Variovorax sp. PBL-E5: one gene and its partner. The protein of the gene in region 1 interacts with the protein of each later gene in a pairwise test. Links are inferred from orthologs where the notes say so. Each region holds a gene or a part of one and is shown in the gene's direction. Other genes may lie near its edges.

Region 1 (3,407 bases):
ACGCCGATGCGAAGGCCTTCGATCGAACCGTCCAATGCGCGTGAGAAGTCTTCGGCCGGCCGGTCCAGCGAGGTCGAGTCGCGGTCCGGGTCCGGGCCGCACATCGCGGACAGCAGCAGGGCGCAGTCCTCGGCGGAGCGTGCCATCGGCCCGGCCTGGTCGAGACTGGAGGCGAACGCGACCATGCCGTAGCGCGAGGCGCGCCCGTAGGTCGGCTTGATGCCGGTCACGCCGCAGAAGGAGGCCGGTTGGCGGATCGAGCCGCCGGTGTCGGTGCCGGTCGCGGCTGGCGCGAGGCGCGCGGCGACCACGGCGGCGCTGCCGCCCGAGGAGCCGCCCGGAATGCGCCGCGGGTCCCAGGGATTGCGCACCGGCACCGCGCGCTCGAAGCCGACGGCGGGCACGGCGACGTTCTCGTTGGCCGAGCCCATCGCGAATTCGTCGCAGCTGAGCTTGCCCAGCGTCACGGCGCCGGCCTCGGCCAGCCGGCGTACCACGGTGGCGTCGAAGGGCGAGCGGTAGCCGGCCAGGATGCGCGACCCTGCGGTGGTCGGGAAATCAGTGGTGACGAAGATGTCCTTGTGGGCGATCGGCACGCCGGCCAGGGCCGGCGCGTTGCCGGCGGCGAGCTGTGCGTCGGCCGCGCGGGCCCGGGCCAGCGTGAGGTCTTCGTCGATGGCGACGAAGGCACCCAGGTCCTGATGGCGGCGGATGCGGGCCAGGTGGTGCTGTGCGGCCTCGACCGCCGAGACTTTGCGTTCGCGCAGCGCCGTGGCCAGCCCCGCCACGCCCAATTGATGCAACGCTGCGCTCATTCGATCACCTTCGGCACCAGGAACAGCCCGTTCTCGACCGCCGGCGCGCTGCGCTGATTGGCTTCACGGTTGTCCGGCTCGCTCACCACGTCGTCGGCCAGGCGCAGCGTCACGTCCTGGACCGCGGCGACCGGATGGGCCAGCGGTTCGATGCCGGCGGTGTCGACCGCCCGCATCTGCTCGACCAGGTCGAAGAAGCCATTGATCTGGCCGCGCATGCGTTCGCTCTCCTCGGGTGCAAGCTGCAACCGGGCGAGCGAGGCGATGCGCGCAATATCGGAAGAAGTGAGGGACATCGAAAAAAACGAGAGAACGAACGGCGTACAACAGTACGACAGACCCCATAAAGAGGTGCACCGAACACTGGAGCGACAGGGGGATTCGGGTATTATCCCGCCTTTGCCGCAACCCCCGCGAACGCGGCGGCCTTTGCCGCAAAAACGTTTCAAACCACCCCGTCAAACGACCCAGCAAGAGGGCGACGACATGCCGACGCGCATGCCGTGCTCCAGAGGATTCCACCATGTTTGGAGCTTTCCGTCGGTACTTCTCTACCGACCTCGCGATCGACCTCGGCACCGCGAACACCCTGATCTTCGCGCGCAACAAGGGCATCGTCCTGGACGAGCCTTCGGTCGTCGCCATCCGCCACGAAGGCGGCCCGCACGGCAAGAAGGTGATCCAGGCCGTGGGCCGCGAAGCCAAGGCCATGCTCGGCAAGGTGCCCGGCAACATCGAGGCGATCCGTCCCATGAAGGACGGCGTGATCGCCGATTTCGTGATCACCGAGCAGATGATCAAGCAGTTCATCAAGATGGTCCATCCGCGCTCGCTGCTCACGCCGAGCCCGCGCATCATCATCTGCGTGCCCTGCGGCTCGACCCAGGTCGAGCGCCGCGCCATCAAGGACGCGGCCGAGGCTGCCGGCGCCACCTCGGTCTACCTGATCGAGGAACCCATGGCCGCGGCGATCGGCGCCGGCCTGCCGGTGTCGGAGGCCAGCGGCTCGATGGTGGTCGACATCGGCGGCGGCACCACCGAGGTCGGCGTGATCTCGCTCGGCGGCATGGTCTACAAGGGCAGCGTGCGTGTCGGCGGCGACCGCTTCGACGAGGCCATCATCAACTACATCCGCCGCAACTACGGCATGCTGATCGGCGAGCCGACGGCCGAAGTGATCAAGAAGACCATCGGCTCGGCCTTTCCGGGCTCCGAGGTGAAGGAAATGGAAGTCAAGGGCCGCAACCTCAGCGAAGGCGTGCCGCGCAGCTTCACCATCAGCAGCAACGAGGTGCTGGAAGCGCTGACCGATCCGCTCAACAACATCGTCTCGGCGGTCAAGAACGCGCTCGAGCAGACGCCGCCCGAGCTGGGCGCCGACATCGCCGAGCGCGGGATGATGCTGACCGGCGGCGGCGCGCTGCTGCGCGACCTCGACCGCCTCCTGGCCGAGGAAACCGGCCTGCCGGTGCTGGTGGCCGAAGACCCGCTGACCTGCGTGGTGCGCGGCTGCGGCATCGCGCTCGAACGCATGGACCGTCTCGGCAGCATTTTCACGAGTGAGTAGCTCGCCCCCAGGCTTCGCGCACTTCGTGTCGCTGCGCCTTCCCCCTGCCGGGGGCGGCGCCTGCGGACCGGCGGAGCCGGTTCCGCGGCACCTCCCGAACATACCAATAAATAGCGCTGCCTTCTCGGCGACTCTCGTGGCATAAAGCATCATGCCGCTCGGCACTCTTGATCGCACTGCCCCGCCCCTGTTCAACCAGGGGCCGTCGGCGCTCAGCAAGCTGATCTTCTTCAGCGCGCTGGCGCTGTTCCTGATGGTGGCCGATGCGCGCTTCAACATCGTGCAGCCGCTGCGTGCGGGGATCGGGGCGGTGCTCTATCCGATCCAGTGGCTGGCGCTCAAGCCGGTGCAGCTGATGGTGGGCGGCGGGCGCTACCTCGAAGACTTGCAGGCCGCGCAGAACAACGAGGCGCAGGCGCGCAAGGCGCTGGCGCTGCAGTCCGAGCGCGCGAGCCAGGCCGACACGCTGGCGCAGGAAAACGCGCGGCTGCGCTCGCTGCTCGAACTGCGCCAGACCACGCAGACGCCCGGCCGGGCCGCCGAGGTGCTCTACGACACCGCCGATCCTTATACGCGCAAGGTGGTGATCGACCAGGGGATGACCAACGGCATCGCCGCCGGCTCGCCGGTGATCGACGAATACGGCGTGATCGGCCAGGTCACCCAGGTCCTGCCCTTCACCAGCGAGATCACGCTGGTGATCGACCGCGATCTGTCGATGCCGGTGCAGAACACGCGCACCGGCGCGCGCAGCGTGGCCTTCGGCGATGCCAGTGCGCATGGCGGCGGGCTGGAGCTGCGCTTCATGGCGGCCAATGCCGACCTGCAGGAAGGCGACATCCTCGCCACCAGTGGCGTCGACGGCGTCTACCCGGCGGGGCTGCCGGTCGCGAAGATCGACCGCATCGAACGGCGTGCCGATTCCGCCTTCGCGCGCATCCATTGCGTGCCGCTGGCCCACGTGACGGCGGCGCGCTACGTGCTGGTGCTGGCCCCCGCCAGCGTGGCGCCGCGCCCTCCGGCGG
Region 2 (3,406 bases), 600 kb from region 1 along the record:
ACTACCAGAACAAGTACTTCACCGACGAGGTCAAGTACCACTGCCCGAGCGGCCTGCCGCCGGCGGAAGAACAGGAGATCCGGCGCATCACGCTGGCGGCCTACCACCAGCTCGGCTGCCGCGGCTGGGGCCGCGCCGACCTGATGATCCGCGCCAGCGATCGCAAGCCCTTCCTGCTGGAGATGAACACCTCGCCCGGCATGACCACCCATTCGCTGGTGCCGATGTCGGCCCGCGCGGCGGGCATCGCCTACGAAGACCTGTGCCTGCGCGTGCTGGCCTCGGCCACGCTCGATTCGAAGGCGGAGGTCTGATGACCGACAGCATCCCCGTGCCCTTCGACGTCAAGCTCATGAACGCGACCGCGGCGCTGGTGTTCGCGTCGTTCGTGCTCGTGCTGCTGGCCGCGGGCGCGTGGTGGGTGCTGCGCCAGCCCTTCTTTCCGATCGCCGGCATCAAGGTCGACGGCGACATCACGCACAACAACGCCGTCACCCTGCGCGCCAACGTGACGCCGCAGCTGTCGGGCAATTTCTTCACCATCGACCTGACGCGCGCGCGCACCGCTTTCGAGTCGGTGCCCTGGGTGCGCAAGGCGGTGGTGCGGCGCGAGTTTCCGAACAAGCTGCGCGCGACGCTGACCGAGCAGGTGCCGGTCGCGCACTGGGGCGACGACGCCGACTCGAAGCTGATCAACGGCTTCGGCGAGGTGTTCGAGGCCAACGTGGCCGAGGTCGACGACGACCTGCCGCGCCTGGACGGGCCGATCGAGCAGGCCGGCCAGGTGCTGGGCATGTACCGCGTGCTGCAGCCGCTGTTCCAGCCCTACGACCTGACGATCGACGATCTCTCGCTGTCGAGCCGCGGCAGCTGGCGCGTCGTGCTGGAGACCGGTGCGGTGATCGAACTCGGCCGCGGGTCGGGCGATGAAGTGGTGGCCCGTACGCAGCGTTTCCTGCGCACGGTGACGCCGGTGGCAAGCCGCTACGGGCGCACGCTCGCCGCGGTGGAGGGCGCCGATCTGCGGCACAACGATGGCTACGCATTGCGCTTGCACGGCGTGACCACGGTCGCACCGGACGCGAAGAAGAAATAGCGAACAGAGGAAGTTTCATGTCCAAGGAATACAAAGACCTGGTTGTCGGCCTCGACATCGGTACCGCCAAGGTGATGGCGGTGGTGGCCGAGGTGCTGCCCAACGGCGAGCTCAAGCTCGCCGGCCTCGGCATCGCGCCCAGCAACGGGCTCAAGCGCGGCGTGGTGGTGAACATCGACGCCACGGTGCAGAGCATCCAGCAGGCGCTCAAGGAAGCGGAGCTGATGGCCGACTGCAAGATCGGCCGCGTCTACACCGGCATCACCGGCAGCCACATCCGCGGCATCAACTCGAGCGGCATGGTGGCGGTCAAGGACAAGGAAGTCACGCAGGCCGACGTGGCCCGCGTGGTGGAGACGGCGCGTGCCATCAACATCTCCAGCGACCAGCGGCTGCTCCTGGTCGAGCCGCAGGAATTCGTGATCGACGGCCAGGACGTCAAGGAGCCGATCGGCATGAGCGGCATGCGGCTCGAAGCCAAGGTGCACATCGTGACCGGTGCACAGAGCGCGGCCGAGAACATCATCAAGTGCGTGCGCCGCTGCGGCCTCGAGGTCGACCAGCTGATGCTCAACCCGCTGGCCTCCAGCCTCGCGGTGCTGACCGAGGACGAGCGCGAGCTCGGCGTGGTGCTGGTCGACATCGGCGCCGGCACCACCGACGTCGCGATCTTCACCAACGGCGCGATCCGCCACACCGCGGTGATCCCGATCGCCGGCGACCTGATCACCAGCGACATCGCGATGGCGCTGCGCACGCCGACCAAGGACGCCGAGGACATCAAGGTCGAGAACGGCTACGCCAAGCAGCTGCTGGCCGACCCCGAGACCCAGGTCGAGGTGCCGGGCCTCGGCGACCGCGGCCCGCGCATGCTGAGCAAGCAGGCGCTGGCCGGCGTGATCGAGCCGCGCGTCGAGGAGATCTTCTCGCTGGTGCAGCAGGTGGTGCGCGAGTCGGGCTACGAAGAGGTGCTGTCCTCGGGCGTGGTGCTGACCGGCGGCAGCGCGGTGATGCCCGGGATGATCGAGCTCGGCGAGGACATCTTCCTCAAGCCGGTGCGCCGAGGGATTCCGAAGTATTCGAGCGCGCTGTCCGACATGGTCGCGCAGCCGCGCGCCGCGACCGTGATGGGGCTGCTCGAGGAAGCGCGCTATGCGCGGCTGCGCGGCTTCAAGGTCGCGCAGAAGAACGGCTCGGTCAAAACCGCGTTTGGCCGCTTCAAGGATTTCATCGTGGGGAATTTCTGATCATGAACTTCTACCCACTCTGGCTGGCGCGCGGAAGTCCGCAACGGCATTTCAACGAGCGATGGCGACGAACCGGGCCACCATCCTGAGAATCCTTCCGGTTACTAGAAGAACATTCAATTCATATACACGGCAACTGCAAATTTAGGAGTCAGAAAATGGCCATCGAAATGATCGAAGTCGAAGAATTCAACCAGGGCACGCAGATCAAGGTGATCGGCGTCGGCGGCGGCGGCGGCAACGCGGTCGCGCACATGATCGAGCGCAGGGTGCAGGGCGTGGAGTTCGTCTGCGCCAACACCGACGCGCAGGCGCTCAACCGCAGCAACGCGCACAAGACCATCCAGCTCGGCCTCACGGGCCGCGGCGCAGGCAGCAAGCCCGAGATCGGCCGCGAGGCCGCCGAGGTCGCGGTGGACGACATCCGCGGCGCCATCCAGGGCGCGCACATGCTGTTCATCACCGCCGGCATGGGCGGCGGCACCGGCACCGGCGCGGCGCCGGTGATCGCGCGCGTGGCCAAGGAGATGGGCATCCTCACCGTCGGCGTGGTGACCAAGCCCTTCGACTGGGAAGGCGGCAAGCGCATGACCAATGCCGATGCCGGCCTGGCCGAGCTCGAAGCCAACGTCGATTCGCTGATCGTGATCCTGAACGAGAAGCTGCTCGAAGTGCTGGGCGACGAGGTCACGCAGGACGAGGCCTTTGCGCATGCCAACGACGTGCTCAAGAATGCCGTCGGCGGCATCGCCGAGATCATCAACGAGTACGGCAACGTCAACGTCGACTTCGAGGACGTGCGCACCGTGATGGGCGAGCCCGGCAAGGCCATGATGGGCACGGCCGCGGCCAGCGGCCCGGACCGCGCGCGCATCGCCGCCGAGCAGGCCGTGGCCTGCCCGCTGCTCGAAGGCATCGACCTCTCGGGCGCCAAGGGCGTGCTGGTGCTGGTGACGGCGTCGAAGGGTTCGCTCAAGCTGAGCGAATCGAAGCTGGCGATGAACACCATCCGCGCCTACGCTTCGCCCGATGCGCATGTGATCTACGGCGCGGCCTACGACGA

Evidence for each region.
Region 2: the proteins of WDLP6_RS01485 (region 1) and ftsA interact in binary tests that used the Escherichia coli proteins (3 or more experiments, as listed by UniProt). The link is inferred for Variovorax sp. PBL-E5 from one-to-one orthologs.

What each region holds. Positions count from the first base shown.
Region 1 is NZ_LR594671.1:304,749-308,155, forward strand. What follows is about bases 496-3,360. They hold WDLP6_RS01485 (rod shape-determining protein), read left to right. Parts: upstream 496-1,338; coding sequence 1,339-2,382; downstream 2,383-3,360. Other genes in these bases: gatA (Asp-tRNA(Asn)/Glu-tRNA(Gln) amidotransferase subunit GatA), read right to left, coding at 496-815; gatC (Asp-tRNA(Asn)/Glu-tRNA(Gln) amidotransferase subunit GatC), read right to left, coding at 812-1,111; mreC (rod shape-determining protein MreC), read left to right, coding at 2,534-3,360. In the rest of the region: more of gatA, read right to left, coding at 1-495; more of mreC, read left to right, coding at 3,361-3,407. UniProt on the Escherichia coli protein: Forms membrane-associated dynamic filaments that are essential for cell shape determination. Acts by regulating cell wall synthesis and cell elongation, and thus cell shape.
Region 2 is NZ_LR594671.1:907,474-910,879, forward strand. What follows is about bases 365-3,228. They hold ftsA (cell division protein FtsA), read left to right. Parts: upstream 365-1,113; coding sequence 1,114-2,343; downstream 2,344-3,228. Other genes in these bases: WDLP6_RS04445 (cell division protein FtsQ/DivIB), read left to right, coding at 365-1,096; ftsZ (cell division protein FtsZ), read left to right, coding at 2,502-3,228. In the rest of the region: WDLP6_RS04440 (D-alanine--D-alanine ligase), read left to right, coding at 1-314; more of WDLP6_RS04445, read left to right, coding at 314-364; more of ftsZ, read left to right, coding at 3,229-3,406. UniProt on the Escherichia coli protein: Essential cell division protein that assists in the assembly of the Z ring. May serve as the principal membrane anchor for the Z ring.